4 regions of the Arthrobacter sp. 147(2020) genome follow, and region 4 is predicted to be linked to each of the others. Evidence: riboswitches for the same ligand, from Rfam matches in the RefSeq annotation. Region 4 holds a riboswitch; each other region holds the start of a gene.
What was found. A riboswitch is a leader RNA that binds a small molecule or an ion and turns the genes downstream of it on or off. The one in region 4 is predicted to bind S-adenosylmethionine.
Positions count from the first base shown of each region.

Region 1 (7,817 bases), on a different contig from region 4:
CATCACGCTGAGACACCCCGCCGACGTCGTGGCTGATCAGGGAAAGGTCGACATACGACGTGGTCAGGGTGATGGACGGGTGGTGGTTCTTCGCTGCAGCGGCTTCAGCGATGGCGGCAACAAAGGCGGCACCGGTGGCGTAGTCGGGAATGCCAAATCTGGCATGGATAGCCTGTGCCAGTTTCCGCCAGTCGGCGAGGTCTGCTTCGAGGAGCTGGTCGATGGTGAGTGAGTCCATGCCACCAGTATGTCGGCGGGAGGCCTGCCCGGGAAGGACCTTGGGCGAGGCAGCGAAGGGTGGGTGTTAGCGGTCCACAGCGATCCCAGGCTGGTCGGCCGGGGGAGTGGCGCCGGTACCGTCGACTACTGGCGACTGGTCCCTCAGGAAGAAGGCGCCCAGGGAGCCAGCCAGGGTGGCGAACACTGCTACCGAGTAGATGGCGAGCAGCACCTGGAGGATCCGGGCAAAGTGGTCGGTGGGGGTGATTCCGGTTCCGGTGATGGTGGCCATCGAGGCCTCGAAGAGGGCCTCGGTGTAGGACTCGTGGGACCCCGTGGCGTAGAGCAGTTGGCTGGCAGCGAGGATGACGACGGCGGTCACAGCCGCGAGCCACCCAATCCTGCTGGAAAGCAGCCTGCCAGCCGAGCGCGACCCCCTGATGCCGGCTGAAAGGATGCCGCCGAACCGGGCAAACCGGGCGACCCTGATCAACCGGAACGCCTGCAGGGCCCGAAAGAATCGCAGGAAAGGAACCAGCAGGAAGATCAGCTGCCACCAGTTCTTTCGCCAGAACGCGCCGCTGAGCTCCCCGTCAATGACCAGGGCAACCGGCTTCGCAGTAACGAGTGAGCGGACCCACGGCCACCGTGCCGAAAGCCAGGCGACAATGAACTGGAGGGTTGCGAGCAACACCAGGGCGGTGATTCCCTGGGCAAAGGTGACATCGGCGCTGAGCAGGATTGTCGCCAGGGTGGATCCGAGGGCCACCGTGACGATGAAATCGAAGGCGTTGAGCTGGCCGAGCGTGCGTTTGCCCGAGGCCCGCAACACCAGGACCAGTGCGGCGTAGGACACCGATCCGATGATCAGCACACGGACAACCTGTTCCCACGATTCAAACCACATACCGAAATCTCTTCACACCGGCTGGATCCGGCGGTTCGGGCTCATAGGGCCAGGGCTAGCGAACTGCTGGAGTATCGCCGACGTCACGCTGGCGAGTGCTCCCTTGACTTCTCTGCTGACCGTCGTCAGGCTTGTCGACAACAGGAGGGGCATCTGTCAGCTCCTGGCCAATGGAGGATACCGATGATCCGTGCCAGGTCGCTGATGCGCTCCACGACCTCCGGAGACGGGGTCACCCGCCTTGAGCTATTCTTCGATCTGGTGTTTGTCCTCGCGTTGTGGCAGCTATCGCATCATTTGCTGGAGCATCCTTCCTGGGTGGGGGCCGGCGAGACATTTGTGCTTCTGCTTGCGGTCTACAAGGTGTGGGTGTACACGACCTGGTCCGCGACGTTACTGGACACTTCGCGGCTTGAGGTGCAATGGATGCTCCTGGTCGTCATGCTTGTCACGCTGTTTATGAACGCCTCAATCGGATCAGCGTTTGGCGCGTTCGGCTGGCTCTTTGCTGGAAGCTATCTCCTGGTCCAGCTGGGCCGGGGTGTCTGGATGCTCACTGCCGGACTTGACCGCACCACTCACAGCCATTTCGTGCGCACTCTGATCTGGGGGTGGATGAGCGCGCCGTTTTGGATTGCCGGCGTCTTCTTCGGTCCGGAGCTGCGTTTGATGTTCTGGGGTTTCGCTGCCGCAATCGATCTTGGCGGCCATATGCTTGCGCACCGGTTGCCTGGGCGAAAGACCGAAGGAGGCAGTGTTCCGCTGCCGGGGGAGAGGATCTTCGAGCGGTTCGGGTTGTTCTACCTGATCGCGCTCGGCGAGACGATCCTTTCAACCGGCCTGGCAATTGCAGGCAACCTGCAGGATCCCTTCATATTTCTGACGGGGACCATAAGTTTGGCCGGAAGCGTCGCTATTTGGTGGTGCTATTTTCATGGCCTCGAACAGGACATTCTGGACAGGCTCAAGTCCGTCGATGATCAATTCCGGCCCGGTATTTTGGCTGGTAACACCTTGGTCCTGTTATTGGCAGGCTTGATCCTGGTGGCGGTGGGTGATCAGCTTGTGATCAACGATCCGGCCATCCGCCCCGATCTATCAACTGTTCTTCTTCTCTATAGTGGGCCGGCTCTCTTCCTTGCCGCACGGGGCTTTCTCATCCGACAGGTACTGGACCGACGCACCCCATCTGATCTCGCAGGAATCGGAGCCCTGGTGGTGCTGGCAACGGTGAGCTTCCTCCTTCCCGCCTTCATCGCCGCGATGGGGGCGGTTCTTCCTCTCATCGGCGTAGCAGTTTTCGACGCCGTGGACCGCCGACGCCGAACGCACCAGGCAGTCCGCTGATCACCTGCTCGACGCCCAGGCGCGGACCCGAATCCAGCTTTGCCAGTTGCGAAGTGGTCTGCCAAACAACGAAAACCGGCTCCTGAAATTCGAGGGCGACAGTCGAGTCGCTGGGCAGCGGAGTAGGGAATCCATTCATTAGTTGACATAATGTAGATTATCGGCGCTTTATCAAACGCGGCGGAAGGGGCAGAACGGGCTTGTTAGGATCCGCTGACGATAACCAGTTCGTTACCCTCGGGATCGGCCACACGCCAGCGCCCAGCAGACTCCTCAAGGAGCGTGCCACCGGCGGCGAGGCACGCAGCGAGTCGCGGGTGAACGGCATCCGACGGCACGGCAAGCTCAACATGGATTCGGTTCCGCTGGCGGCGTCGATCAGCGTCTGTCGCGTCAAGTTCCTGAAACACCAGAACCGGATTCAGACGCAAAGGATCGACAATATCGCTGACCCCGTCCCGCGGGTCCGCGACGTATCCGAGCGCGGCGATCCAGAATGCCCGCACCAGAGGTAGATCGGCGGCGTCGAGGAACAGTTGGGCAAAGCGTGGCAGCGCCGGATCAGCAGTTGCCCCGAGCCGGCGTGCAGCGCCCTGGAGTTTCACGGCGAGGTCAGTGAAGTCCACGCCGTCGGGGTTGTCTTCCCACTGGTCCTTGCCGCTGTCCAGGATCACCAGCCCGGGTCTCAGGTCGATCACCAGGGGAAGGCCTGCGGCGTCGGCCAGCGACGCTGCTGCAGCGGCCAGGTCGCGCTGCTGTGGTGGTGAGGTGGTCCGGTAGCACGCCATAGCGCTGAACACCGCTAGCCAATCGGCGGTCCCACTCCCCTCACCCAGCGCTCCGCCGGGTACCAGGTCAACCTCGTTGCCGTCGGGATCGGCGTAACAGACCCCGTACGGCCCTGAGGCTTCGCCGAGACCGGCCTGTCCGACCGCTTCGGCAGGCCGTACGACGTCGAGGTGGATGCGGTTTCTCAGGGGCCGGACCTCGGCCGTGGACTGGATCCGCAGTGCCGGATCGCGCTTTAGCGGATCAGCCAGACCGCCGTCCGCTGCGGGCACGTAGGCGAACGCACGCTGCCAGAAGGTCCGGAGCGCCGACGGGTTCGTTGATTCAAACACGACATTCACGTGCTGCAGCCCTGCAGTGTTCGCGGCCAACCCGAGGTCACGCGCCGCGGCGGACACCGCCCCGGTGTGGTCTGCCGAATCGGCGCGGACCCGCACGCCTGTCGCGCGGACGTCCACCACCTGACCGGGTGAGAGCTCCATGATGCGCCCCGCCAGCGCTGCACCCTCGCTCAGCGATGGCGCGTCGAACCATGCCGTGAAGGCGCCGTCGACCGCACGCCAATCCGTCCCGATCCCAGTCATACCCGGCACTGTACAACCCATTCCCTGCAATCTCCAGAGACGAATGTTTCGTTGGAAGTCGTCCGGATCGAGGGTGTTCTTGATCGGCCAATCATTGTGCGATTAGATCACCATAGTCCTTTTCGGGTATCGCTCCCCGGGACTGAACAACCATCCAGAGCGGCTGAGAGACCTGGCTCGTTGAAGCCGCAGCAACCACCCTTTGGGGCCGGTGCTACTGCCAGGACCGATGGAGATAGCCTTATCCCCCGTTGGTTCCGCCCCCTCGTTTTGGGGTCCGATCCTTCAGCGTGCGCGGATAGGGAAGCTCGATCATGACTGAGAGGATCGGCATGACTTCCCGCCCCAACAGAACCCCACCACGACGTGTCCCAGCGCGTCACTCGCTCCGTCTGACAGCACTGCTGGGGATCGCAGCGCTGGCCCTGGCTGGCTGCGGTTCAGCCGCTGGCCCAGCTACCGGGCAGAACCCTGTGTCCGGCGAACCCGTTGAGGGAGGAACCCTGGTCTACGCCGAGGTGACGCCGATCAACAACTGGCAGACCCAGTCCGCCCGGTTCTATGAGAAATCAAATGTGCTCAACAGCGTGCTGGACCGCCTGACCTATTTCGATGCAGGTACATCCGAACTGGTCCCCTGGATCGCGTCCGAATTCTCCAGCAGCGACGACGCCACCGAGTTCACCTTCACCATTCGACCCGGTGTCACGTTCAGCGACGGCAGCCCGCTCGACGCCGAAGCCGTCAAGCTGAACTTCGATGCCCTCGGTCTGGGCATCGAAGCAGCCCAAATCCAGCCAAACGTGGACTTCGCGGGTTACGAGAAGGCCGAGGTGATCGGCGAAGACCAGGTCCGGGTGACCCTGACCTCTCCCAACGCCAACTTCCTGCGCGCCACCTCATCGGTCACTGCCGGGCTGGTCTCCCCCGCAACACTGAAGTTGGACGCCGCCGGGCAATCAGCCATCGCCGAGATCTCCGGATCGGGACCATTCACCTTCGAATCGGAGCAGCCCGATGAGGAAGTGGTCCTGGCGAAGCGTCCCGACTACGCCTGGGCTCCGGAATCGGCTGAGAACCAGGGGGACCCCTACCTGGACAAGGTGGTCATCAAGTATCTGCCGGAGGTCGCCCACCGGGCGGGCGCGATCCAATCGGGGCAAGTGGATCTGGCACGTGGCCTCCAGCCCCTGGACGAGGGGACCCTCGCGGCATCAGGGAACCAGGTCCTCCCCGCGCAGGGGGTGGACCTGACCGTGAATATGGCGGCGGTCCGGATCGGGAGCGGGAAGCTCGACGACGTGAACGTCCGCCGCGCCCTGCAGATCGGCATCGACCGGCAGTCCCTCAAGGAGACAGTCCTGTCCGACAGCTATGATCTCGCTGCGTCGGTGCTGAACCGTCAGGCACCAGGCTTCACTGACCTGTCCGCTGAACTTGAATACCAGCCTGACAAGGCCAGGCAACTGCTCGACGACGCCGGATGGACAGTCGGGGCGGACGGCATTCGGGAGAAGGACGGCGTGGCGCTGGAAGTCACCGTCACCAGCTCCAACAATTCGGTGGTCATCAAACCCGCGTTCGAGCTGATCGAGCAGCAGTGGCGGGAGATCGGTGTGAAGCTGATCAACCGGGCCGGCGACAACACCTTCCTGGCGACAGCGATGCCGGACCCCTCGGTCGAGTTTTTCGGCACCCGCCAGTTCATCTACGGAGGCCTCGGCCCCATCTTCGAGCCAGCCAATAACACCATGACCCATACCAGCGACGACGAACTCAATGAGATTTTCGCCGCCGAACGCGCCGCCACGCCCGGTCCGGAGCGTGATGAACTATTAGCCGCGGAGCAACACGCACTGGTCGTGGATAAGGCCTACTCCCTGGTGTTGTGGGACGAGGTCCAAGTCTACGGCGCGCACCGGGATACCCGGGTGGAGTTCACCTCGGGGACGGCACCTGTCTTCCAGGGCGCCTGGAAGACAGGTGGGTAGCACCGGTGGCCCGCTATCTCGCGCAACGGGTGGGCCAGGCGATCCTGGTGGTGTGGCTCGCCTACACCCTGGTTTTCCTCGCGGTTCAACTGCTGCCCAGCGATCCAGTGACCATCTTCCTGACTGCAGATTCTGCGGTGGACCAGGCAGCAATCGACACGATGAAGAGCCAATACGGCTATGACCAGCCGCTGTTGGTGCAGTACCTGAACCAACTCGTGGGTGTGCTGTCGGGCAATTTCGGCTACTCCCTGGCATCGGGACAATCGGTGCTGGACCGGATCAGCGGTGTGGCCGGGTCGACGGTTGCCTTGGCTGGCTCGGCCTTCATCGTCGCCGGCCTGATGGCCGTCATCGTCGTTGCCGCCGCCACCCTGACCCGGTCGGCGATTCTCCGCCGGGTCCTGGTGAACCTGCCGCCCCTGCTCGCTGCCGTACCGGTGTTCTGGCTCGGCCTGGTGCTGCTGGATCTGCTCTCGATCCGCTGGGGAGTGATGTCGCTGTTCCCCGATGGATCCGTGCTGTCCCTGGCCATACCGGTATTGGTCCTTGCGGCGGTTGTCTCGGCGCCCCTGGCCCAGGTGCTGCTCAAGAGCATGAACCAGGTCTACGACCAGCCGTTTATCGATGTCCTGCGCGCAAAGGGTGCGTCACGGTCCTGGATATTTTTCCGCCATGCCCTGAAGAACGCGGCCGGCCCCGCACTGACGGTCATGGGCATCACCGTCGGAACGCTCTTCGCCGGATCCGTGATCACTGAGACTGTCTTTGCGCGATCCGGTCTGGGCTCGGTGGTCCTGACGGCTGTCACTACCCAGGACGTGCCACTGGTGCAGGGGCTGGTCCTCCTGACGGCTTCGGTTTTCGTTGTCGTCAACCTGGTAGTCGACCTGCTGTATCCGCTGCTCGATCCCCGCATCCTCAAAAGCAATGGGCAGGGCGCCCCACGGGCCCTGACCGCCTGATGATCTACCTTCGATTGAGGTTTCACCGTGTCCACTACTCATGATTTCCCCGCCGGGGCACCCGTGCGTGACGGTGCCGGGCAGCCTGCCGCTGTCGCGCCAGCTTCCCCTTCCGGTCGACGGCGACTGAGGAATCCGTCCCTGTGGCTGACGGCGCTTCCCCTGGCCGTGATCGCTGCCTGGGCCATAGTCCCCGAATGGTTCACCGCCTATTCGCCGTTCGACGGGGTGCCCAGCGAAAATTTCCGGGCTCCGGACGCACACCACCTGTTTGGAACTGACCATTTGGGTCGTGACGTTTTCACCCGGGTGGTATTCGGGACCCGGCAGACTCTTCTCACCGCGGGTCTGGCCGTCGTGATCGGGCTGGTCGCGGGAACGATCATCGGACTGATCGCCGCCACCGCAGGACGGGTGGCCGACTCCGCGGCCATGCGGCTCGTTGACGTGCTGCTCGCCGTCCCGGGGTTCCTGATATCGCTGGTCATCGTCACCGCGTTCTCCCCCGGCCCCATCTCGCTCGGGATCGGGATCGGCATCGCGTCGGTTGCGTCCTTCGCCCGTGTGGTCAGGTCGGAGGTGCTGCGGGTGCGTAACCTCGACTTCGTTGAGGCGTCCTTCCTTAACGGTGGCACCTACCGGTCCGTCGTCGTCCGCCATATTCTGCCAAACGCAAGCGGGCCCGTCCTCGCGCTGCTGGCGGTAGACCTCGGTGCCGCCATCCTCGCCATCTCCGGGCTTGGCTTCCTGGGCTTCGGCGCTCCCCCACCGACCCCTGAATGGGGCCTGCTGATCGCCGAAGGGCGGCAGTACCTTGGCACTGCGTGGTGGCTTACCACCCTGCCGGGTGTCGTGATTGTGCTGACGGTCGTCCTGCTCGCCGCCCTGGGACGCCAACTTCTGAAAACCTTCCGTATCTAGCCAGGAGCACACTGTGAACACCAGCGAACCAGCTACCTACCCGGAGCGTGATCCGTTGCTCGTTATCGAGGGCTTGGAGATCGTCTACGGGCAC
Region 1 covers NZ_JABFOM010000022.1:21,355-29,171, forward strand. Annotated here, with positions in the region: gene HMI58_RS13345 (VOC family protein) at 1-238, opposite strand, end outside; gene HMI58_RS14765 (hypothetical protein) at 305-1,126, opposite strand; gene HMI58_RS13360 (low temperature requirement protein A) at 1,310-2,473, shown strand; gene HMI58_RS13365 (VOC family protein) at 2,677-3,846, opposite strand; SAM riboswitch class I at 3,994-4,082, shown strand; gene HMI58_RS13370 (ABC transporter substrate-binding protein) at 4,161-5,837, shown strand; gene HMI58_RS13375 (ABC transporter permease) at 5,843-6,802, shown strand; gene HMI58_RS13380 (ABC transporter permease) at 6,830-7,723, shown strand; gene HMI58_RS13385 (ABC transporter ATP-binding protein) at 7,737-7,817, shown strand, end outside.
Region 1: another riboswitch for S-adenosylmethionine. It lies ahead of HMI58_RS13370 (ABC transporter substrate-binding protein); the one in region 4 lies ahead of sfnG (dimethylsulfone monooxygenase SfnG).

Region 2 (7,817 bases), on a different contig from region 4:
CCACCGCCTGGTCGGCCGCCGCTGTCCTGATGCCGGCAGCGGGAGAGCTGCACGACAGCTACCCGGAGCTGATCGAAGCAGTGACCATCACCCAGGACCGACCCCCGAGCCCCCACGCACAGCAGGAGCCCCAACCATGACCCTCACACCGACACGCGATCTGATGGCCGCGGCTGTTGCCTCAGGGGCGGGCCTCGGCGCCTTCAACGTGATCCACCTGGAAACCGCCGAAGCGCTGGTGGCCGGCGCCGAGACGGCGGGACTCCCGGTGATCCTGCAGATCTCCGAAAACTGCGTCAAATACCACCGGGGGCTGGAGCCGATCGCCCTGGCAACGCTCGCGGTCGCCCGGTCGGCGAGCGTGCCGGTTGCCGTGCACCTGGACCACGCCGAGGACCCCGAGCTGGCCCTCGCCGCCGTGGACCTGGGCTTCGGCTCGGTCATGTACGACGGCGCCGCGCTGCCGTTCGACGACAACGTCGCCACCACCTCCCGGGTTGCCGCCTACGCCCGGGAACGCGGCGTGTACGTGGAGGCCGAACTGGGCCGGATCGGCGGCAAGGACGGCGCCCACGCGCCGGGGGTCCGCACCGACCCGGGGGAGGCCGCGTCCTTCGTGACGGCAACGGGCGTGGACGCCCTGGCCGTCGCCGTCGGCTCGTCCCACGCCATGACGCAGCGCAGCGCCGAACTGGACCTGGTGCTCATCGCTGCCCTGAAGTCAGTCCTTGAGGTGCCGCTAGTGCTCCACGGATCATCGGGGGTCTCCGACGCGAACCTTACCGCGGCAATCCGGGCCGGAATGACGAAGATCAACGTCTCCACCCACCTGAACCAGCTGGCCACCCATGCCGTCCGCCTATACCTCGAGCACAACCCGTCAGCGGTCGACCCGCGCAAGTACCTCGCCGCCGGACGCGCCGCCATCGAACCTGAGGCGGCCCGCCTGCTCACCCTGTTCGCCGCCGCGGGCACAGCACCCGGGAAGGGGCAGACACCATGAAACGTGCAGAACGGCTCAACGCCATCCTTGACCTGCTGGCAGTGGCCAGCCAGGTGGACGTCGAGGAGATCGTCACCAAGCTTAAGGTCTCACCAGCGACCGCCCGGCGGGACCTGGACAGCCTCGCTGAGCAACGGCTGCTGACCCGCACCCACGGGGGTGCCAGCATCGAGGCTGTCGCGTACGACCTGCCCGGGCGTTACAACAGGGACGCCCACGCGGACCAGAAGCGGGCCATTGCCCAGGCAGCAAGTGACCTCATTCCCAAGGGAGCGGTGATCGGGCTCTGCGGTGGGACCACCAGCACTGCGATCGCCTCGGCGCTGAGCAAGCGCAGCGACCTGATGGAACCCTCCACCAAACCCACCCTGACGGTCGTGACCAACGCGATCAATATCGCGGCCCAGCTGGTGGTCCGGCCCAACTTCAAGATCATGGTCACCGGCGGGATCGTCAACCCGCGCTCCTACGAGTTGGTGGGATCCTATGCCGACGCGGTGCTGCAGCGGGTAGCCCTTGACTTCGCATTCGTCGGGGTCAATGGCCTGGACCCGATCGTTGGCCCCACCATCAGTGACGAGGGCGAGGCGGCAGTCAACGCGATGGTCGCCAAGCGGGCAACCACCGCCTACGTGGTCGCTGACTCATCGAAAATCGGCACCCGCTGCTTCGCCACCATGACCGGCTACACCTTCAGCAACCTGATCACCGATTCTGGGATCACCGACGCCCAGCGACAGTCGTTCGAGGACCACGGCACCACGGTGATCGTGGCGCCGATGGTGGCCACCGACTAGCCACAGGAGCTCCCACTAGGATGGCTGCCATGCCCACCGATGCCACCCACCCGTCCGCACGGCCCGCCCCCGGCGACGCCGGGACTTCCTCGTCCGGCCAGCGCCGCCGGATCACCGCGGAGATCGCAATTGTCCTGGGGTTATCCCTCGGCCAGTCAGCGGTCTACGCCGTGGTGAACCTGCTCGACAAACTCAGCCAGGCCCCGCTGGCGGCCCAGACCACGCGGCTCAACCCCGTGCTCAACGACCGGCAGTACTTCGACCTCACCTACCAGCTCCTGGGCATTTTCTTTGCGCTGATCCCGGTGTTCCTGGTGCTGTTCCTGCTCACAGAGCCCGGAAAGTCGGCGTTCAGGACGCTGGGCTTCACCTTCAGCCGGCCCCGGGTGGACTTCGGGCTCGGCTTTGGTCTGGCAGTCCTGATCGGTGCCGGCACGCTGGGCGTATACGCGGGCGGCAGGGCGCTGGGCATCACGACGGCGATCGAACCGGCCGCGCTCGACGCCTACTGGTGGACGGTGCCGGTGCTCATCCTGTCGGCACTACGCCATGCTGTGGTGGAAGAGGTCATTGTGGTGGGGTATCTGTTTCACCGGCTGCGCCACCTCGGCTGGTCGATGCCAGTCATCATTGTCAGCAGCGCACTGCTGCGGGGCAGCTACCACCTGTATCAGGGGTTCGGGCCGTTTATCGGCAATTTCATCATGGGGTTGATCTTCGGGTACGCCTACACCCGCGTCAAGCGGGTGATGCCGCTGGTGATCGCCCACGCCCTGCTGGACATTGCGGGCTTCGTGGGCTTCGCGCTCTTCGGGTCGGCGATCGGGATCGGCGACTAGGAACCCCGGCCTAGGAAAGGACCTAAGAATCCGGCGCGTGAGGAGGAGCTAGATCTCCACCAGGCCGCTGGCGGTCTCGAAAGTCACCGACATCACGCCGGGGGTGCCGTTCGGGGCCACCCACCTCACCGCTACACCATCGAGGGGATCGGTGGCGGGGGTGCCCAGCCATTCGGCGATCCTGTCGGGTGAACCTGCGATGGTCAACGAGTCGAGCCGGACCGTCGTCGGGCGGGCCTGCGACGGGTGCAGCGCCTCGGTCCCGTCATCCCACCTCAACATGTAGGGCACCTGAGGGTCGGCGATCAAACCCTTGATACCGATCTGCTGCCAGGTCAGTTCCTGTCCGTCAGGGAACTTGCGGTTCCCGGGGACCGCGCTGCGGCCAAGCCGCTGCTCAAACGGGGCGAGGTCATCGACCGCGACGCACCAGCCCATCCAGCCTCCGCCGGCTTCGGAGCGCGCACGGACCGCCTGGCCGAAGGGTGCCTTGTCCGACGCGGGGTGGTTGAGCACCTCGACCACCTCAAGGTACTGGCCATTCAGCAGGGGGAAAATCATGTTTCGCGTGCCGAAGCGGGGGTGGACACCGCCCTTCACCGGTTCGATCCCCAAGGCAGCGGAAATCCTCCCCGCTGTCGCTACGAGGCCGTCGGGTTCACAAGCATATGAGACATGGTCCAAGCGCATGGCCCTAGTTTTGCACTTTGTGATGTGTGTCTCGACTTAGGGTACCCTAACCTCCTCCGGGGCCGCGCTACGGCGGCAGCCAGCATGACCGCCGCGTTCATATATTTGCACCCGGACGGCTTCTTCGGGTTATCTAGGAGCAGGTCACGAGTGCCAGCACGGAGCGGATTGCCGCTCCACCAGAGCCCCGGCTTGCTGGACGGCAACCCTCCTTCGCGGCGGGGTGCCCCGGGTGACGACCAGGCGGTGGGCAAGGTGTCCGGCGCAAGCGCGGACTTCGAGGCGGGCGGTTTTCAGTGACATCTCTTCACACGACCCAACAGGGCAGCACCATCCATTCCCAGCAGGACGGGGTGGTACGGACCCGCAGCCTGGGCTCCTTCACCTGCGAAACCGGGGGGTATCTCCCGGAGCTCACCCTCGCCTACGAAACCTGGGGCACCCTCAACGAGGACGCCTCCAACGCAGTCCTGATCCAGCATGCGCTGACCGGCAGCTCCCACGTGGCCCGGGGGGATTCGGACGAGGACGGCTGGTGGGACCAGCTGGTCGGCCCGGGCAAGACCATCGACACCACCAGGTACTTCGCCGTGTCGATCAACATGCTCGGCGGGTGCTACGGTTCCACCGGCCCCGCCAGCCTGGATCCCGACGGCGTCCCGTGGGGGTCGCGGTTCCCTTTCCTGACGGTGCGGGATTCAGTGCAGGCCGAGGCGCTGCTCGCGGATGCACTGGGAATCGGGACCTGGCATTCGGTGCTCGGGGGGTCCCTCGGCGGGGCGAGGGCGCTTGAGTGGGCGCTGACGTACCCGGACCGGGTTCAACGATGCGCGGTCATCGCGTGCACTGCGGCGAGCTCCGCTGAACAGATCGCCTTCGCCCAGGCCCAGCTCGCGGCCATCCGCCTGGATCCCGGGTTCGCTGGCGGCGACTACTATCCCGGCAGCGGGCCCACCGCCGGGCTGGGACTGGCGCGGCGTATCGCCCACATCACCTACCGGTCCGAGCCCGAACTTGAGTACCGGTTTGGCCGGTCGCCCCAGGGTCGCGAGACCCCCTTCGGCTCCACCGATCCGGCGGCACGTGGCCGCTACCAGGTGGAGAGCTACCTGGACCACCAGGCGGACAAGCTGGTGGATCGCTTCGACGCCAACAGCTATGTAGCGCTGACCGAAGCGCTGATGGGGCATGACGCGGGCCGCGACCGTGGCTCGCTGCACTCAGCGTTGCGGTCGGCCCGGGCACAGTTCTTCATTGCCGCGGTGGACTCGGACCGGCTCTACTATCCCAGCCAGTCCCAGCTCCTGGCGGACTCGCTGCCCGGTGAGGTACCAGTGCACCTGATCACCTCGCCGATCGGCCACGACGCGTTCCTCACCGAGGTCGGCCAGCTCGACGGCAGGCTGCGGGAGGCCTTTTACTCCTAGCCCGGGACGACGCCGGGCCCGGTCGGCTCAGTGATCGACCAGGCGCACCTCGCCTGCCACCCCGAGGAAGCGCGAGTACCGTCGCAGTGCCGCCTCGTGTTCACTGCGGGACGTTGCCGGGAAGTCGGCGAACAGGTGGGTGTGGATGCTCGCGCCGGCCGCCGTCACCTCATGTTTCCAGTGACCGCGCAGCTGGCCATCCAGCAGCACCAGATGGCTGGGGATGCCGTCCTGCGCCCGCCCGGGGGTTGGGGCCTTCCCGCCCAGATGGAACCGGGTCGCCGAGTATCCCATCACGTACTCGTCGTAGCACTGGACCAGGTCCACCCGGCCCGGCGTCGTCTTTCCAGGTTCCTCACCGGTGAGCCCCTGCGGGCCGACGTCGGGAAGGTGCAGATAGTCGATTCCCTCGATCCGGCTGGTCTCGAAGGTGTCGGCGGCCTCGTCCAGCCCCCGCCGGATGTCCGACATCGGAAGTCCGGACCAGGCGGCACAGTCCTTGACGGTCGCCGGCCCGCGGCTGGAGAAGTACCGGACCGCGAGCTGATGCAGCGCTTCGTCCCGGTCCAGCGAGGGCCCCGCCGGGACCCGTTGGCTGAAGGCCGCGTAGGTGTGGGTGAGCACGCCCGTCGTCCCGGGGCGTGGTGTGCCGCTGACGAGGATCCCGCTCAGCTCGGCCTCCATCAGTAGCTGGGCCAGCGGGATGCCGGTGGTGGGGAGCCCCGCCGCCCGCAGGTGGGCGGCCAGCTCCTTCCGGGAATGGTGTTCGCCGTCGGCGACCGCAGCCTCCAGCACACGGTCGCTCAGCTGCAGCAGCTCGTCGTCGACACCCCAGCCCGAGTTGACCGACCGGTTCTGGTGACGGACGCGGGGTGCGCTGAGTTCCATCAGCCAGCCCAGATCCAGCCGGTGCACGAAGTGCCAGGTGGGCCGCAAGACATGAGTGCGCAGAATGTCTCCCGCAGCGTAGGCGTTCTCCACCTCGGCTGCTGACGGGTCGCCGCACCGCTGGGCCAGCGACCAGCGGGCGTAGGCGAACTCCTGGGCCTGCACGGCACCCAACCAGCTCACCACCTGGTCCGGGCTCGTTGCGGGCGATCCCCACAGCCGCTGCTGCGCCATGCGTCGGGCAACGATCCGCCGGTCCGGGTGGGCTGGCTGAGGCACGGCCGGTCCTAGCCGCCAGCGCCGGGCGGCATCCCCGGACCAAAAATGGGTGCGGCGTCGGGACGCTTCGCCAGCACGCCGTCACCCGAGGACTGGCGGCGGAGCCGGCGCAGCACCCAGGGGACGAAGTACACCTTCGCCCAGACGAGGTCCTCGGTGCGTGCCGCCCGCCAGCTCTTGTGAGGCAGGGGCTGCGGCTCCAGCGGTGTCAGGGAGTGCGGCACGGCGAGGGTCTCCAGCACCATCATTGCGATCGTGTGGTGGCCCAGTGGGGAGAAATGCAGCCGGTCCCCGTCCCACATCTGCGGGTTGACCAACTGGCGCAGCGCCCACATGTCGGCGATCAGAGCGTCGTGGCGCGCCGCGATAATCCGCAGGTTCTCGTTGAAGATGGCGGTCCGGGACCTGAAGTTCCCCAGCACCGACTCGCGGGCGTCCGGTCCGGTGAACAGCACGACGGTCGCGTGGTCCGCGCTGAGCTGTTCAACGGCGCTATCGAGTCGTTCGGCGAGCCGGTCGGGGTCGCCGCCCGGACGGATCAGATCGTTGCCGCCGGCTGAAATGGTGATCAGGTCCGGCCGCAACGCCAGTGCGGGCTCCAACTGCTGGTCCACAATCTGGTGCAGGAGCCGCCCGCGCACCGCGAGGTTGGCGTACGCGAAGTCCTCACGGCTTCTGGCGAGTTCCTCGGCCACCCGGTCGGCCCAGCCCCGGTTGCCGCCGACGCTCTCGGGGTTCGGGTCCCCAATGCCCTCAGTGAACGAATCACCAAGGGCGACGTAACGCGTCCAGGGGTGCGGGGTGGGGTTCCCGGCGGGATGGGGTTCCGGTGGCAGGTACAGGTTCCGGTTCATCCTCCTATCCTGTAGCAGTCTCCGGCTGGGTGCCACCGTCGGGCGCATGCCAGAATACTTCAATGACACTTTCGGATATCCCCAGCACATCAGCCGCGCAAGCCACCGGGCCGGCCTGGGATCCGGTAGTCCTGTGGTCCCGTCCCGAAGAGGAGAGGCGGGGGACCGCCCTGCTGGTGATGTTCCACGGACACCTTGCCAATGAAGAAGACCTGATGGGCCTGGTGGACCACCTGCCCGCCGACCTGACCGTCGCCTCCGTCCGGGCCCCCCACGCCCAGGGACCCGGATTCACCTGGTTCCCCCTCAGCCAGGACACCGGGTACTCGGTGGACCTGGTCACCGATTCGGTCGCGCGGGTGGCCACCTGGCTGGATTCGGTGAAGTCGGCGCACTCGAGCGTGTCGCTACTCGGCTTCTCCATGGGGATGGCCGTCGCCACCACCCTGCTGCGCCACCGGCCCCGCGACTTCACCACCGTCGTCGGCCTGTCAGGCTTCGCAGTCCCCGCCGACGGGAGCGACTTCTTCCACGACGACGACGTCGCAGCCCACCCGGTGCCCCTGTTCTGGGGCCGGGACCAGGATGACCCGGTGATCACCGGGGACCGGATCGAGTACACCCACCGCTGGGCGGTTGCCCACACCAACCTCACGAAGGTGCTGTACGCGGGGATCGGGCACAGCATCAGCGTCAGGGAACTGGCTCACGTCAAGGAGTTCCTCGACCTGACGGTGTTCGGGATCGAACCGCAGCCCAGCCGCGGGTAGTTTCTGGTCTCAGGCGCGCGTGATGGTCACTGAAACGCCGTTGACGGTCACCACGTCGCCGGGGTGCAGTTGGGCACCACGGCGTTCCTCGATGGCCCCGTTGACCTTCACCAGGCCATGATCGACCAGTTCCTTGGCTTGCGTGCCGTCCTCGGCAAGGTTTGCCAGCTTCAGGAGCTGGCCCAACCGGATCATGTCATCCGAGATCTGGATGGTGTCAGCAGCGGTGGGGTCGACGTCGCGGGATTTGCTCATGGATCCATTCTGCCT
Region 2 covers NZ_JABFOM010000006.1:79,948-87,764, reverse strand. Annotated here, with positions in the region: gene HMI58_RS06505 (1-phosphofructokinase family hexose kinase) at 1-140, shown strand, start outside; gene HMI58_RS06500 (class II fructose-bisphosphate aldolase) at 137-1,003, shown strand; gene HMI58_RS06495 (DeoR/GlpR family DNA-binding transcription regulator) at 1,000-1,800, shown strand; gene HMI58_RS06490 (CPBP family intramembrane glutamic endopeptidase) at 1,821-2,639, shown strand; gene HMI58_RS06485 (VOC family protein) at 2,688-3,329, opposite strand; SAM riboswitch class IV at 3,472-3,606, shown strand; gene HMI58_RS06480 (homoserine O-acetyltransferase) at 3,626-4,756, shown strand; gene HMI58_RS06475 (winged helix DNA-binding domain-containing protein) at 4,784-5,923, opposite strand; gene HMI58_RS06470 (SGNH/GDSL hydrolase family protein) at 5,932-6,777, opposite strand; gene HMI58_RS06465 (alpha/beta hydrolase-fold protein) at 6,840-7,547, shown strand; gene HMI58_RS06460 (RNA-binding S4 domain-containing protein) at 7,557-7,802, opposite strand.
Region 2: another riboswitch for S-adenosylmethionine. It lies ahead of HMI58_RS06480 (homoserine O-acetyltransferase); the one in region 4 lies ahead of sfnG (dimethylsulfone monooxygenase SfnG).

Region 3 (7,817 bases), on a different contig from region 4:
CGGAGCCGGCCGGCGCCGACCGAGCGCGCTGCCTCGATCACGCCGGGCTGCACGGTCAACAGGTTCTGCTCCACGATGCGGCTGATCCCGAATGCGGCCGCCAGCGACAGCGTGAAGATGATGGCACTGTTGCCGATACCGGTCCCGGTGACCGCCCGGGCCAGGGGTTGCGCCGCGGCCAGGAAGATGATGAACGGGATGGGCCTGAAGATGTTGACGATGATATTCAGGGTGCCGAACACGGCACTGTTCCCCAGGATGCTGCCCGCTCGGGTGGTGTACAGGCCGATCCCGAGGAGCAGCCCACCGAGGCCACCGAAGAACAGGCTGAACCCAACGATGTAGAGGGTCTCGTAGGTGGCAACCCACAGTTCCGGGGAGAGGTCGATGACGGAATCCATCAGCTGAGCTCCTTCACAGTGGTGCGGGCGGCGAGACTGGCGAGTGCTGCGTCGATCGAGGCTCCCGGTCCGGTGAGGGCGAGGGTGAGATGCCCGAACGCGCGGCCCCTGATGTCGTTGATCCCGCCGTAGATCAGCTCGAACTCGACCCCTGCGGCGGCGAGTTCAAGGAACACCGATGCCTGGGATGAGTCGCCGTCGCGGAAGGAGAAGGTGACGATCCGCCCGGCATGCCGTTCGCGCAGTGCGGCAAGCTCGTCGGGTGCCGGGATGCCCCGGACCACTGTGGAGACGAACCGCTGGGATGAGGCCTGGCGCGGGTTGGAGAAGACGTCGAACACGTCGCCCTGCTCGACGATCCGCCCGCCGTCCATCACCGCCACCTTGGTGGCGAGGGTCTGGATGACGTCCATCTCGTGGGTGATCACCACGATGGTGATGCCGAGTTCCTCGTTGACCCGGCGCAGCAGCCGCAACACCTCATGGGTGGTCTCGGGGTCCAGCGCCGAGGTGGCCTCATCGGCCAGGAGGATCTTCGGTGAGGTGGCCAGCGCCCGGGCAATCCCGACGCGCTGCTTCTGGCCCCCGGAAAGCTGTTCAGGGTAGTTCGACGCCTTGTCGGCCAACCCCACAAAGTCGAGGAGCTCAGTGACGCGGGCCTGGATTTCCTCCCGGCTTTTCCCGGCGACGCGGAGCGGGTAGGCCACGTTGTTCCAGACCGTTTTGGCGTTGAACAGGTTGAACTGCTGGAAGATCATGCCAATGTCGAGGCGCAGCTTGCGTAGCTGGCGGTCCGGCACGTTGGTGACCTGGTGTCCGTCGACGATGATCGTGCCACTGGTCGCCTTTTCCAGCGCGTTGATCAGCCGGACCAGGGTGCTTTTGCCGGCACCCGAGTATCCGATGATCCCGTAGATCTCGCCAGCCTCGATGTCGAGGCTGACGTTGTCGATAGCGCGCACGGGATCGCCACCGCGCCGCCCCGGAGGGAAGCTTTTGGTGACGTCCTGCAAAGAGATGAGGGGCATGGTGTTCCTTGTCGGAAGAGCCCTGCGGCCAGCCGGGATCGCCGGCCGGCCGCAGGAGTTGGCGGGCCTGGTCAGCCCTGGGCTGCGGTGTCTTCCTCAACGGTGTCGAGGGTCGACTGCAGTTCCTCGGGAGTGACCACCAGGAACTCGGCCGTCCCACCTGAGGTCTCCTGGACGGCGTCCTGCACCTCCTGGTTCTCCTGGTAGATGCTCACCAGCTTCTGGTAGGTCTCGTTGTTCTCCTCACCGGCGCGGGCGGCGAACACGTTCACGTACGCCACGGCGGCGGGATCCGTCGGGTCGTCCTGCGCGATGGCGTCCTCGAAGTTCAGCCCCGCGTCCTGCACGAAGTCGTTGTTGATGATCGCAGCGGCGACGTCGGGAAGCGACGTAGGGGTCAGCGAGGCTTCGAGGGTGGTGACGGTGACCTTGGAGGCCTCCTCGTCGATGTCGTCGATGGTCGAGAAGGCGCTGCCACCGCCGTCGAGCACCACCAGTCCAGCGGACTGGAGCACGAGCAGACCCCGGGCGAGGTTGCTCTCGTCATTGGGGACGGCGACAGTGGAGCCTTCGGGGATCTCGTCGACCGACCCGTACTGGGTGGAGTACAGACCGAGGGGGTAGATCGCCGTGGACCCGATCGGGGTGAGCTCCTCACCGCTGGAGACGTTGTAGCGGGCCAGGTACACCAGGTGCTGGAACTGGTTGAGGTCAAGTTCCTCCTCGCTCAGGGCGGGGTTGGGCTGGGTGTACTCGGCGAAGTCGATGACCTCGAGGTCAATGCCCTCCTCCGCCGCGGCTTCGGTCAGCAGCCCCCATTCCGGGTCACTGGCTCCGACGACGCCGAGGCTGATGCTTTCAGTGCCGGAGTCGGAGCCTTCCGACGAACCGCAGGCGACGGTGAGGGCCAGAAAGGGGACCACGGCAAGGGACAGGAGTTTGCGGGAATTCATTGATTTTCCTTTGAACGGGATATTGGAAAAAGTCCAGCGGGCAGGCGAAATCGGCCGGAGGCTCCTGCTGGATCGGCTTAAAGAAAAGGGAGGCGAATGCGCTGCGGAAACTGCAGCGACAATCGGGTGGGGATTCCTCGGGTGTTACATACTGGCTCGCTTCGAGATTGCGGGCGGTATCGCCGAGACCTTTGTGGGTACTCCTGGATACGCCGTACTTGCCATCCGGGGACTTGTTCCGGCGGCCGAATCTTCACCTGAAGCACCCCACTACGGGAGAGGGTTGCTGTTCAACCGGCCAGGGAGCCATTGGTTGAACTCTTGATTCTGAGTTCAACCTAAAGCAGATAATTCACCGGGTCAAAAATTTAGCGAAAAGGATCGTCATAAATGACCTTCCGGAGACCTTCAGGAATTCATGCCCGCCGACCTGTATCGGTAGTTCCTATAGGATTTATCTATGTCCGCCGCCGCTCCCCGCCGCACCCTGAACCGTCAGGTGCTCGCCGATCATGTCCACGAGGAGCTCATGTCCTGGCTGATCGACGGCCGGCTGGAAGCAGGGGCGAACCTCAGCATTGACGGCATCGCCCGTGACCTGGATGTCTCCCCCACCCCGGTCCGCGAGGCGCTGGCCCGTCTGGAACATACCGGCATGGTGCGCCGCGTTGCGCTCAAGGGCTACAAGGTGGCGCCGCTCTTCACCGCGCCCGAGCTGGCACAGCTGGTCGATGCCCGGCTGATGATCGAACCCGTGAACGCCGAGCTCGCCTGCGCCCGGAGCACTCCGCAGCTGGTCGACGACTTGAAGCAGACCATCGAGGATCTACGTCATGCCCCCACCGGTGCCTCCTACGCTGAGTTCCGCGAATACTGGAAGGCTGATGAGGACTTCCACCGTCTGATCGCCGAGCACACCGGCAACCCCTTCATCCTCAACGCCTACCGCACCCTCGGCGGCCAGGTGCAGCGCTTCAGGTTCTTCGCCGGCCTGGGCGTCACCGACGCCGACAACGCCATCGCTGAGCACACCGCCATCCTCGATGCTTTCGCGGCGGGGGACGCTGCCGCGGCCCGCGCAGCGATGGTTGCCCACCTCAATGGCGTCAAGCAGCGGTCCATCCTGGACAGCGCAGAGCACCCCTAGAACTTCCCGTCCTGATGCGGAACCCTTGACTCTCGGCGTGTGATCGACAATCCTATAGGAAATACGATTACACAATGGAGTGACTAATGGTTTATACAGCTGACACCTGGCCCATCACGGCCGCCCTGCTTCAGTTCCCGCACGAGACTTCTTCCGGGTCCATGCAGGACGCGGACCCAGAGGTCTGGAAGAGCGTCTTCACCGAAGTGCGCGACGCCGGCTTCGACAACGTCGATTTCTTCGACACCTGGATCAAGCCCGGGGACCTGTCCACCGAACGCCTCGACGAGCTGAAGCTCGCTGCCACCGAAGTGGGAGTGGGTGCACCCGCCATCTCCGCCATCCGCCGCAGCGTCATCGACGAGCAGAATTGGGAAGACAACCTCGCCTACAGCCACCGCACCCTCGAGGCCGGCGCGCAGCTGGGCTGCGAAGTGGTCTCTTTCGGACTGCACCAGGCGCTGACCGCCGAGCAGAAGAAGCAGCTGTGGTTCTGGACCGTCGAAGGTCACAAGGACCCGGTCAACGATCCCGAGGTCTGGCAGAAGGCTGTCACCCGCCTCCGTGAACTCGGCAACCACGCCGCCGACCTGGGCCTGCTGCTCTCCCTCGAACTCTACGAAGACACCTATCTGGGCACCGGCGACTCCGCCGCCCAGCTGGTGCAGGACATCGATCTGCCCAACGTTGGCCTGAACCCGGACCTGGGCAACCTGGTACGCCTGCACCGCCCGATCGAGTCCATCCAGGAAATGATCGCCAAGACCGTTCCCTACGCCAACTACTGGCACGTCAAGAACTACACACGGGACGAGAACCTGGCCCGCAACCAGTTCGTGGCCATCCCCGCTCCTCTCGAATCCGGCGTGATCAGCTACCGCGAGGCTTTCCGCACCGCGCTGGCACACGGGTTCCAGGGCATCATCTGCGCCGAGCACTACGGCGGAGACGGCCTCAGCGTGTCAGCGTCCAACCAGGACTACCTGCGCAACCGCATCCTCCCCAAGACCGTGGACTACGCGCTCGGGCAGCCGCTCGTGGCGCAGGGCCGGCAGCAGCCACGCGGCGCCTCGGTCTAACGCATCCCATTAGTCCGCCCGGCCCAGCCGGGACACATCGATTCAACGAGGAATGATGACACGCATCTTTGATGACCCCGCCACCTTCGCCGATGATGCCCTTGACGGCTTCACTGCGGCCAACCGCCGGTACGTTGCCCGCGTAGACGGCGGCGTGGTCCGCTCCACCGAAATGGACGAGGGCCAGGTTGCCCTGGTTATTGGCGGCGGCTCCGGACACTACCCTGCCTTCGCCGGGTTGGTGGGCCAAGGCCTTGCCGCCGGGTCAGCCTGCGGCAACATGTTCGCGTCCCCCGCCGCGGGACAGGTCTACCGGGTGGCCCGTGCCGCGAACAACGGCGGCGGGGTGCTGCTCAGCTACGGCAACTACGCCGGCGACGTTCTACACTTCGACCAGGCCCAGCTGCGCCTCAACGCCGAAGGCATTGAGACGCGCACCGTGGTGGTCACCGATGACATTGCCAGCGCCCCCATCGACCAGTTGGAGAAGCGCCGCGGCATCGCCGGGGACCTGACCGTGTTCAAGGTCGCCGGCGCCGCCGCCGAAGCCGGGCTGAGCCTGGACGAGGTGGAGCGATTGGCGCAGAAGACCAACTACCGCACCCGCTCGCTCGGCGTCGCCTTCGACGGCTGCACCCTTCCGGGAGCGAAGGAACCACTGTTCACCGTTGAGCCCGGCCACATGTCCCTGGGCCTGGGGATCCACGGCGAACCGGGGATATCCGACCACCCCATGCCCACCGCCACCGAGCTCGCCGAACTGCTGGTCAGCACTTTGCTCAAGGACAAGCCCGACGACGCCGGCACCCGCGTGGTGCCCATCGTCAACGGGCTCGGGACGGTCAAATACGACGAGCTCTTCCTACTGTACGGCCGGATCGAGTCGCTGCTGACCGCCGAAGGGCTCGAGATCGTTGAACCCGAGTGCGGTGAACTGGTGACCAGCCTGGACATGGCGGGGGTCTCCCTGACCCTGCTGTGGCTGGATGAGGAAATCGGAACCCACTGGGCCGCACCCGCCGACACCCCTGCCTACCGCAAGGGCAACGTCGCGGCCCGTGCCCACCGCGACGTCGAACAGCTCGCCGCGGCGGCCGAAGCCCCCGTGGAACCTCCGACCGCCGGAGCAGCAGCACTCAGCAGCGCCGCCGTCACCCTCCTGGAGTCGGTGCGCGCCGTCGTCATCGAGCATGAGGAAGAACTCGGCCGGCTGGACGCGGTCGCCGGCGACGGCGACCACGGTATCGGGATGCGCCGCGGGGTCGACGCCGCGGCGGATGCGGCCGCCGAGGCTGCTGCCGCCGACGCCGGCGTGGACCGCGTGCTGGTCGTTGCCGGTGAAGCCTGGGCCGAGAAGGCGGGCGGCACCTCCGGTGCCTTGTGGGGATCGGGGATCATCGCCGTCGGGCATGCCCTCGGCAACCGTGACGCCTACACCGCCGCCGAAGCCCACGCCGCGGCCGTTGCATTCCAGAGAGCGATCGTGGGGCTGGGCAAGGCCGAGGCCGGGGACAAGACCATGGTCGACGCCCTCCTCCCCTACGTCGAGGCATACACCTCCAGCCACACGGGCGGCGCGTCAGTCGCGGAGAACCTCAGCAGCGCCGCCGCGGCCGCCACCACTGCCGCCGACGAGACGGCGGCGCTCAGCCCCCGCAAGGGCCGCGCCCGGCCCTTGGCCGAGAAGAGCGTGGGCCACGCCGATCCGGGAGCCATTTCGTTTGCGCTCATCGCCGAAGCGGTGGCCCGCACCTATCAGGAATTGATCACCACAAAGGAGAACAGCCATGAGTGAAAAGCTGCGCATCGTCATCGGAAATGACGAAGCAGGAGTCGAATTCAAGACGGCGCTGAAAGCGCTGCTGGAAGCGGACAGCCGGGTGGAGTCAGTGCTCGACGTCGGCGTCGGTTCCGACGACACGACCGCGTACCCCCACGTGGCCGTCGCTGCGGCCCGCAAGGTTGCCGCCGGCGAGGCCGACCGTGCCCTGCTGATCTGCGGGACCGGACTGGGTGTCGCGATCTCCGCCAACAAGGTGCCGGGCATCCGTGCCGTCACCGCCCACGACAGCTACTCGGTGGAGCGGTCGGTGCTCAGCAACAACGCGCAGGTCCTCACCCTCGGGCAGCGCGTCATCGGCCTGGAGCTCGCCAAGAAGCTGGTGAAGGAGTGGCTGGAGCACCGTTTCGACGAGACCAGCTCCTCCGCCGCCAAGGTGGACGCCATCAGCTCCTACGAACCGAAAGAGGACTAAGCGCATGACACGCACAGTTGCAATTGTTGGATCCGGCTACATGGGCGGCGGCATCGCCCAGGTCCTGGCCCTGTCCGGCGCCCGGGTGGCCCTCTCGGACATCTCCGAGGAGGTCGCGCAGAAGAGCTACCAGCGTCTGATCACAGAGTCCCGCGACTTCGTCTCGGCCGGACTGTTCCCTGACGGCGCCACCGAGACCATTGAGAAGAACATCTTTGCCGCCGCCTCGGTGGAAGCCGCCGTCGCCGACGCCGACTTCATCGTCGAAGCCGTCCCCGAGGTCCTGGAGATCAAGAACGACATCCTCACCCGGATCAGCACCGCGGCGCCGGCCGACGCCATCATCGGCTCCAACACCTCGACAATTTCCATCGGCGAGATGGCCAAGTCGGTCACCAACCCGGAGCGTTTCCTCGGGGTGCACTTCTCCAACCCGTCACCGTTCATCCCGGGCGTCGAGATCATCCCCCACACCGGCACTTCCGACGCCGTCGTGGCCACCGCACAGGAAATTGTCCACGAGACCGGCAAGGAAACCGCAGTCGTCAAGGATGTCACCGGGTTTGTGTTGAACCGGCTCCAGTACGCGCTGTTCCACGAAGCCACCCAGCTGGTGGAAGAGGGAGTCGCCACGCCCGAGGACATCGACACCCTGGTCCGCACCACTTTCGGCTTCCGGCTGCCGTTCTTCGGGCCGTTCGCGATCGCCGACATGGCCGGTCTGGACGTCTACAACTTCTGCTACAAGTCGCTGCAGACTGACTTCCCGGAGCGGTTCGCCACCCCGAAGGTGCTGTCCGACCTGGTGGACGCCGGCAAGCTCGGCACCAAGACCGGCGCCGGCTTCCTCAACGTGCCCGCCGACCGGACCCCCGAGCTGATCGCGTACCGCAACAAGGCGTACGTCGCGATGCAGCAGCTGATGAAGGACCTCGGTCCTGCACCACTGAACTG
Region 3 covers NZ_JABFOM010000013.1:52,330-60,146, forward strand. Annotated here, with positions in the region: gene HMI58_RS10470 (methionine ABC transporter permease) at 1-401, opposite strand, end outside; gene HMI58_RS10475 (methionine ABC transporter ATP-binding protein) at 401-1,429, opposite strand; gene HMI58_RS10480 (MetQ/NlpA family ABC transporter substrate-binding protein) at 1,501-2,382, opposite strand; SAM riboswitch class IV at 2,592-2,709, opposite strand; gene HMI58_RS10485 (GntR family transcriptional regulator) at 2,843-3,529, shown strand; gene HMI58_RS10490 (sugar phosphate isomerase/epimerase family protein) at 3,616-4,608, shown strand; gene HMI58_RS10495 (dihydroxyacetone kinase family protein) at 4,664-6,403, shown strand; gene HMI58_RS10500 (ribose-5-phosphate isomerase) at 6,396-6,863, shown strand; gene HMI58_RS10505 (3-hydroxyacyl-CoA dehydrogenase family protein) at 6,868-7,817, shown strand, end outside.
Region 3: another riboswitch for S-adenosylmethionine. It lies ahead of HMI58_RS10480 (MetQ/NlpA family ABC transporter substrate-binding protein); the one in region 4 lies ahead of sfnG (dimethylsulfone monooxygenase SfnG).

Region 4 (7,817 bases):
CCATCCGCAGGAGCAGCGCTGACTCGTTGCAGGCTGAGGTAGGATCGTCAGCCACATTGTTGCCGGTGGTCGGCACAATGTTCTCCAGTTCGAACTCGCAGTCGGCTACTCCGAACACGTCAGCTTTCAGGGCTTTTGCATCGGTGTTGCGCATGATCAACTCCGCCAGTGAGTTCCCTTCAAGCTGGGTGCGAAGATTCAGGCCCGAAGTGCGGGACAGGTAGTACAACCGGTCACCGTCCTGCAGGTCAGTCATTTGACGTTCGAAAATGTAGTTGAAGGTCGATCCAAGCAAACCTCCGAAGAGGTTCTGTGATTCGGCGAGGCCGCCTACCCACAGGTCGACGCCGTCGACACCCGTCGTGGAGTTGCCGTTGACAGGCGTCCAATCGGCTCCCGTGCTGTTGACAAAATCGTACGCGTCGGCCGGTGTGTCAGTGTTGGCAGGATTCATGTCAAACAGGAGCTGAGCGGCAGCGCGCTTGCCAGCGATCGTCGTGGCGTTTCGGATGGTCTCATGCGTGCCGTAGGCAGCCATGAAGTTGACCACCGAATCTGGGTGCTTCAGTCCCTGCCCGAAGTCCACCCAGCTGGTGTACGGTTTCAGGGAGGATTCGCCGGTTGTCCGGTACAGTTCCTTGCGGAAGTTATTCAGCGATGGAATGCCGGTTTCCCGTCCGCGGGCGATGTTGAGGGTAGCCAAGTCGAGTGGCAGACCCAGAACGTTGTTGCGCAGGGTGTCAGTGACAAATTCGTCCAGCTCTGCACCCACCTGGTCGGTCATGCCCATGGCAATGACGCCAGCGGCCTTCTCCGGAGTGAGCGTCCCTTCGGTGCTCTCGTAGTAGGCTGGCGGGTTGAGGAAAGCCTCAAGCAGGGGCAGACCAAGATCGGATCCCGTGTTGGTCTTCCGGTCGACCGTGTCAGTCAACATTGAGTGGCCGAAACGGTAGGTTGCATGGGCAAACTCGGCCATGATCGCCGGGTTGATTCCTGTGTCGGACTGCGTGAAGACGTTGAAGGGGTTGATGCCAGGCTGGATCTTCCGGGCAAAATCTTCAAACACGATGTGCTGGTATTCCATTTCCGTCACGTACCTGGCCGCCTGGAAGATGCGTTCACCGTTCCATTGACCCGAGGGCAACTTCCACTCATTCAGGTCCAGGTTCAGGGACGTCAGCAGGTCCTTCATGTAACCGGTGAGCCTATTGTGCTCGGAGTGGAAGATCTGGTGAATAGCGGTGAGGCCAATGTTCTCGTTCACGCGGCCGTCTCCAGCAACAAAGTGGGTGTCAAGCATTTCGTTGTCGTAGGTCCCCGCTGGCTGGCGGGAGGTGGGTTCCGCAATCTCGGTATCCGTGTCCGCCGTAAGTGCCGCGCCGGTCTGGGAATTGAAGGGATTGCCGTTGTGGGCGATGTCGTCGAGGAACGCGATGCCGACGCGCTGCACATTGGCGGGAGGGGCTACCGGGGTTTCCAGGTTTCCTTCAGTCAGGCTGAGATCCTGGTTGATGAACTGGGGCAGGCCGTTGGGTCCCCGGAGGAAGCGCCCATACTGGTCAGTGGCCAGCATCGGAAGGTCGGCGACGTCGGCGTCGGAGAGCAACAGTCCGAGCTTCGAGGATGCCTGTGCTTTGAGGTCCTTCCAGGTGGCCATCCCTCCTGGTACACCTTCGATCAGCTCGCCGGTGGAAACCGGCTTTCCGTCGGCATTCATCTCGTATTCCCGCAGGAAGACCTGGTGGGAGGAATGTGAGCCGTAGGTCTGGCTCTGATCCACCCACGGCGAGTCAGTGTTGGTGCCATCCTGGACGTCGTCGGCGGTGCCAAGTCTTCCGTCCGGGCCGGGCTGGTTCTCCGCTCGGTTCAGGATCATGAACGGTGCATTCCGTGCTGAGCCATCCATTATCAGCGGGTCATCCTGGGCCAGCGGAACCATCACATAGTTCTTGGTCTTCTTGGTGAAATCGACCCCGTGATCAAAGAACTGGCCAAATAAGGCAAACATTCCGTTGTAGGGGGGTGACAATCCGAAGTCCGTGGTGACGTTGGGAATGTCAAGGGTTTCGCCGGCGGGCACGCAACCGGCCGGCAAACCGTTAGCATCACACGGCACTGCCGTAGCGGCGTTATTGACTGTCCGGTGTGCCTGGCCGGCCGCAGCGATGGCGGCAGGGTTGGTGGACGTCTGATCCACAATGACGTTGCTGATGAACCTCGGTTCGGCGTCCGTTACATTGGTGTTCACCGACTTGTACGTCTGACCGGCTGCGGTGGTCCGCCATTGTGGCGTGGCCAACCGCGGGAACGGAAGGCCACTGGCGCCGAATTCCGTGCGCTCTGACACCAGATTGTTTTCTGATCCGTCCACTGTCCGCAGCCCGTAGGGCAGCAGGGCGTTGGCGATCTGGTTGGGGCCGGAACCGAGCAACGGCTGACCTGGAACTGGGTTGCCTTGGGCGTCCTCCTTGGTCGCGTGATTTTCCGCAATCTTGATCTGCTTGAGAATGAAGCGCATGTCGCCGGCGTTGAGCGTAAGCCCTTGACCGACCGGTGCGGCTTGCGCGGCGGGTGCAACAACAACCGGCAATGCACCACCCGCCAGGAGAACAGTGATCATTCCGGCAGTGAGGCGCCGTCTGAATGTGGGATGAGCGCGGGCATCACTCTGCGCCCTGAACTGCCGCTTGCGAAAAATGGGATTAGTACGCATGGTGATCTCCCTGTTTGCTGGTGTTAGCTGGGCACAGAGTCCCTCTTTCACCTTGGGAATATCTTTAACCAGCGCCGGCACCATCGGCGAAGTCCCACCACACATGAAAAAACTACCCTGAGGCAAAGGGTTTCCGTTGACAATCAGCGGGCCTGGGCCTCAGGGCAGTTTCTGTAGGAGTATTGCGGCGTTTTTGAAGCGCTAGGCGGTAACCTGGCGCTTCGAGGAGATCACGCCGGTGTTGAAGCCGGCGAGGTTCAGCCCGCCGTGGAACCGTGCGTGCTCGATCTTGATACACCGGTCCATCACGACGTTCAGGCCAGCCTCCTCGGCGTCACGGGCGACCCCCTCATGCCAGGAGCCGAGCTGCAACCAGAGGGTCTTCGCTCCGACAGCCTTTGCTTCCTCAAGGACACCCGGCAGGTCGTCGTGCTTGCGGAACACGTCGACAATGTCGGGCACCTCCGGCAGATCCGCTAATGACGCGTAGACGGGCTGTCCCAAGATCTCCTTCGCCACCGGGTTCACGAAGTACAGCCGGTACGGCGACGACGACTGCAGGTAGGTCGCCACGAAGTAGGACGCTCGGGACGGCTTGTCCGACGCCCCGACGATGGCCACCGACTTGGCGTTGCGCAGCAGCGAGAGCCGCTCAGGGGCGGACGGGCCCTCCCAGGTGCGTGCCGTTTCCAGGTCAGCGCTCACGCCTTCACTCCTTCAACATTGGGGTTCAACTGGTCCTCAAGCTTCGGTGCCGTGGCAAGGTCCAGGGCCTGATCAAGGTCCCACAGGATGTCCTCCAGGTCCTCCAGCCCCACCGAGATGCGCACCAGGTCTTCAGGGATTCCGGCGGTGACCAGCTGCTCGGCGGAAAGCTGCTGATGCGTCGTCGACCCCGGGTGGATGACTAGTGTCCTGGCGTCCCCCACGTTCGCCAGGTGCGAGGCCAGCTGCAGCGACTCGATGAAGGTCTGCCCGGCAGTCCTGCCGCCCTTCACCCCGAAGCTGAACACCGAGCCGGGGCCCTGTGGAAGATACTTCGCCGCCCGCTCGAAGTGGCGGTGGGAGGGCAGTCCGGCGTAGTTCACGTACTCCACCCGCGGATCGTTCTCCAGCCACTCGGCGACCGCCTGCGCGTTCGAGAGGTGCTCGTCCATCCGCTGGGCCAGTGTCTCCACGCCCTGTAGCAGCTGGAAGGCGGACATGGGGGACAGGGACGGGCCGATGTCCCGGAGCTGCTCCGTGCGCAGCTTCGTCAGGAACCCGTACTCCCCGAAGTTCGCCCACCACTGGATGTTCCCGTAGGAGGGAACCGGTTCGGTCATGGTGGGGAACCTGCCATTGCCCCAGTTGAAGGTACCGGCCTCGACGATGACGCCGCCCAGGGTGGTCCCATGCCCGCCGATGAACTTCGTCGCCGAGTGGATCACAATGTCAGCGCCGTGTTCGATCGGGCGAATCAGGTAGGGAGTGCTCAGGGTGGAGTCGATGATCAGCGGCACTCCGGCGTCGTGGGCAATCTTCGCCAGGCCCTGGATGTCGGCCACTTCGCCCGACGGGTTGGCAATCACTTCGGCGTAGACCGCTTTCGTGTTGTCCTGGATGGCTGCCGCGTAGTCGGCGGGATCAGTGCCGGGGACGAAGGTGGTGTCGATACCGAACCGGCGCAGGGTCACGTCGAGTTGGGTGACCGTGCCCCCGTACAGCTGAGAAGCGGCGACGATATGGTCGCCCGCCTGGCACAGGGCGGCGAAGGTGATGAATTCAGCGCTCATGCCCGACGCCGTCGCGACCGCCCCGATGCCTCCCTCCAGGGACGCGATCCGCTCCTCGAAGGCGGCGACCGTGGGGTTACCGATCCGGGAGTAAATGTTGCCGTACTTTTGCAGCGCAAAGAGGTTGGCGGCGTCGGCCGTGTCCTTGAACACGAAGGAAGTCGTCTGGTAGATGGGGACGGCCCGGGCACCATGGGCCGAGTCGGGGGTGCCTCCAGCATGGAGGGCACGGGTACGGAATCCGAAGCTGCGGTCAGCCATTAGACACCTGCCTTAATATTCTCGGGAGTGACGTCGTCGATGATGAAATCCAGGCCCTCTTTACGGGCGAGGTCCGCCTCAAGCTCGCGGACAATGGGGAGGATGTCTTTGCCGAAGGCTTCGACCTCCTCCTGGAAGTGGAGGTAACAGGTCAGCATCAGGTTCACGCCGATCTTCTTGTACTCGACGATCCGCTCGGCAACCTGCTCGGGGGTGCCGATCAGCTGGGTCTTGAAACCGTCGTTGTACTGGATCAGGTCCTCGAAGGAGGAATCCGCCCACATGCCCTTACCGTCCTTGGTGGAGGCTCCGGCTTCCTGGACGGCGTCGCGGAACCCCTCGACCGCGGGCTTGTGCGCCTTGGCCACAATCTCCCGGAGGGTCTCGCGGGCTTCCTTCTCGGTGTCGCGGGCAATCACGAACCCGTTCAGCCCGAACCGTGGGTGCCGCCCAGCATCGGCCGCGGAGGCCTGCACACCGGCGATGTTCTCCTTGAATCCTTCAAGGTCCTTGCCGTTGGAAAAGTACCAGTCGGCCACCCGGCCAGCGGTGGCCTGCGCGGCAGTGGAGTTCCCGCCGAAGAAGACCTCCGGATGCGGCCGTCCGGGAACGTCAACCGGTGGCGGGTTGAGGGTGAAATCGGTGATGTTGTAGTACTTTCCGGACTGGGAAAAGTTCTGCTCGGTCCAGAGGCCGCGGAGGATCCTGATGAACTCCTCGGTGCGGACGTACCTTTCGTCGTGCTCCAGCCAGGGGAGCCCGAAGCCGGTGAACTCGCTTTTCAACCAGCCCGACACAATGTTCACGGCCGCCCGGCCATTGGAAATGTGGTCAGCGGTGATGATGAACTTCGCGAGGACGCCGGGCTGCCACATGCCGGGGTGGACAGCGGCGATTACCTTCAGCTTCTCGGTCGCACCGAGCAGGGCCAGCGAGAACGACGTCGCCTCGTGCTGCTTGTCTGCCCCGTAGCTCGCAGCGTACCGGGTCTGCGAGAGGGCGTACTCGAAGCCGGCGTTCTCCGCGATGCGGGCCAGCTTCTTGTTGTACTCGAAGTCCCAGCTGGTGCGCTGCTCAATGGTGGAGACCACCAGGCCACCGCTCACATTGGGAACCCAGTACGCAAACTTCAGGGGTTGGGAAAGGTCAATAGCCATATTGGTCCTCCATCGTGCCTGGCATTAGCACCCTAATGTCACTGCCGTAGGCAGTGGCCAGGGTTGCTGCGGTGTCAATGAGCCAGATCTCTCAACCGCTCGGGATGGTCTCCACCAGTGTGACAGCACCATCACGGTGGACCAACATTGTTGCTCTCCGTTGCAGCGTTTGGCGGAATGCGGCTCTCACAGTTGGCGGCGCACGCCCGCCTCCCGGGCAATCCCTTCGACCTGCTCACCCATGTCGTCGGCCAGCGGTTTGGTGCCCGATCCGCGGCGGAGCAGCGGGAGGTGGAACGGCCCGCCGGCCTCCTCCGTCTCGAAGCCAATTGCCGCGTAGATCGCCAACGCGCCGAGGGCGAAACCAAAGATTCCGGCGGCGGTTTCCCAGCCGTCCGAGCCGGTCAGGTGCGCGACGCCGGTGATGGCGAACCGGAGGGCTGAACCAGCCAGCACCGCTGCGGCCACCAGTTTGCCCTTCGCGCCCAGGATCGGCGCCAGCATGGCCAGCGCCGCGGTAATCAGGAGTACCCCCAGCGCGGAAAGCGATGCGCCGTCCGGGGTGACAAGCATCGCCACCGCGATCAGCGCCCAGGTACCGGCGACCATGGCCATGCCCGTCCCGGCGATCGGATCGCGTGCACCGAAGCCGATCACCGAGGAAAACAGCTGCAGCGGCACCGTGAGCACCAGGATCCCCAGCGCAATAATCTGTTCCTCCCGGGCCGGGACGATCCCCAACTGGAGTGCGCTGACTCCGATGGTCGCCACTGCCAGCCCCATGAACGCCAGGGGGAGGGGCGTTCCGGTGGGCCGGAGCACGATCCGGGTTATTGCCAGCCGGTCCTCGCGCCGCTTCTGTTCATCCTGGTCAACGCTCATGGTCTTAACCCGATCACAGGCGCGGTATCACCGCCAAACGCTGGACCCGCCCGGTGGGATGTGTTGCTCACCTGTCCGGGCGGGCGGCGAGGACCGCCGCAATCCCGGGCACGCACCCCTCGTTCTGCAGCGACGTGGTGTCACCGAGTGCAGTGTTTTCGAACAGCTGGGTCAGGAGCCGCCGCATGATCTTGCCGGACCGGGTCTTGGGGACATCATCGACGACGACGACGGCGGCCGGTTTCGCGATCGGTCCGATCACGGCTGCTACGTGGTCCCGCAGCACCCGGCCCACGTCCTCCCCGGCAGCGGGATTTGTGCCCGCCGAGGGGGACAGGACCACGAACGCGGCGATGGCGTGTCCGGTCCGCGGGTCGGATACCGGGCAGACTCCTGCCTCGACCACCCACGGGTGGGCCACCAGGGCCGATTCAATCTCGATAGTCGACAGCCGGTGACCGGACACATTGAGCACGTCATCCACCCGCCCGAGGATCCAGGTGTCGCCGTCGTCGTCGTACCTCGCGCCGTCTCCGGCGAGGAACCAGCCCTGCGCAGCGAACTTCCGCCAGTAGGAGTCGAGGTAGCGCTGCGGGTCACCCCACACGGTCCGGGCCATCGCCGGGCCGGTGCGGTCCACCACGATCAGGCCCTGCTCACCGACGGGCACGGGGTGGCCGGCGTCGTCGACAATCCTGGTGCTGACTCCAGGGAGGGCGCGAGAGGCGCACCCCGGTTTGAACGAAGCGTCGGTCGGACGCGGGGAGAGGATGGTGGCGCCGGTCTCGGACTGCCACCAGGTGTCCACGACTGGTGCGGTGCCCGCTCCGAGGTGTTCCCTGAACCAGCGCCACGCTTCGGGGTTGGTGGCTTCGCCGACCGTGCCGAGCAACCGGATCGAGGACAGGTCGTAGCTGGCTGGGGCGCCGTCCGGGAACCAGCCCATCAGGGACCGGATCAGTGTGGGTGCCGTGTAGTAGCTGGTCACGCCGTAACGTTCGATGATCTCGAAGTGCCGGCCCGGGTGTG
Region 4 covers NZ_JABFOM010000001.1:94,692-102,508, reverse strand. Annotated here, with positions in the region: gene HMI58_RS00470 (Ig-like domain-containing protein) at 1-2,620, opposite strand, end outside; gene HMI58_RS00465 (CoA-binding protein) at 2,915-3,418, opposite strand; gene HMI58_RS00460 (O-acetylhomoserine aminocarboxypropyltransferase/cysteine synthase family protein) at 3,415-4,749, opposite strand; gene sfnG (dimethylsulfone monooxygenase SfnG) at 4,749-5,906, opposite strand; SAM riboswitch class I at 5,913-6,017, opposite strand; gene HMI58_RS00450 (hypothetical protein) at 6,093-6,788, opposite strand; gene acs (acetate--CoA ligase) at 6,856-7,817, opposite strand, start outside.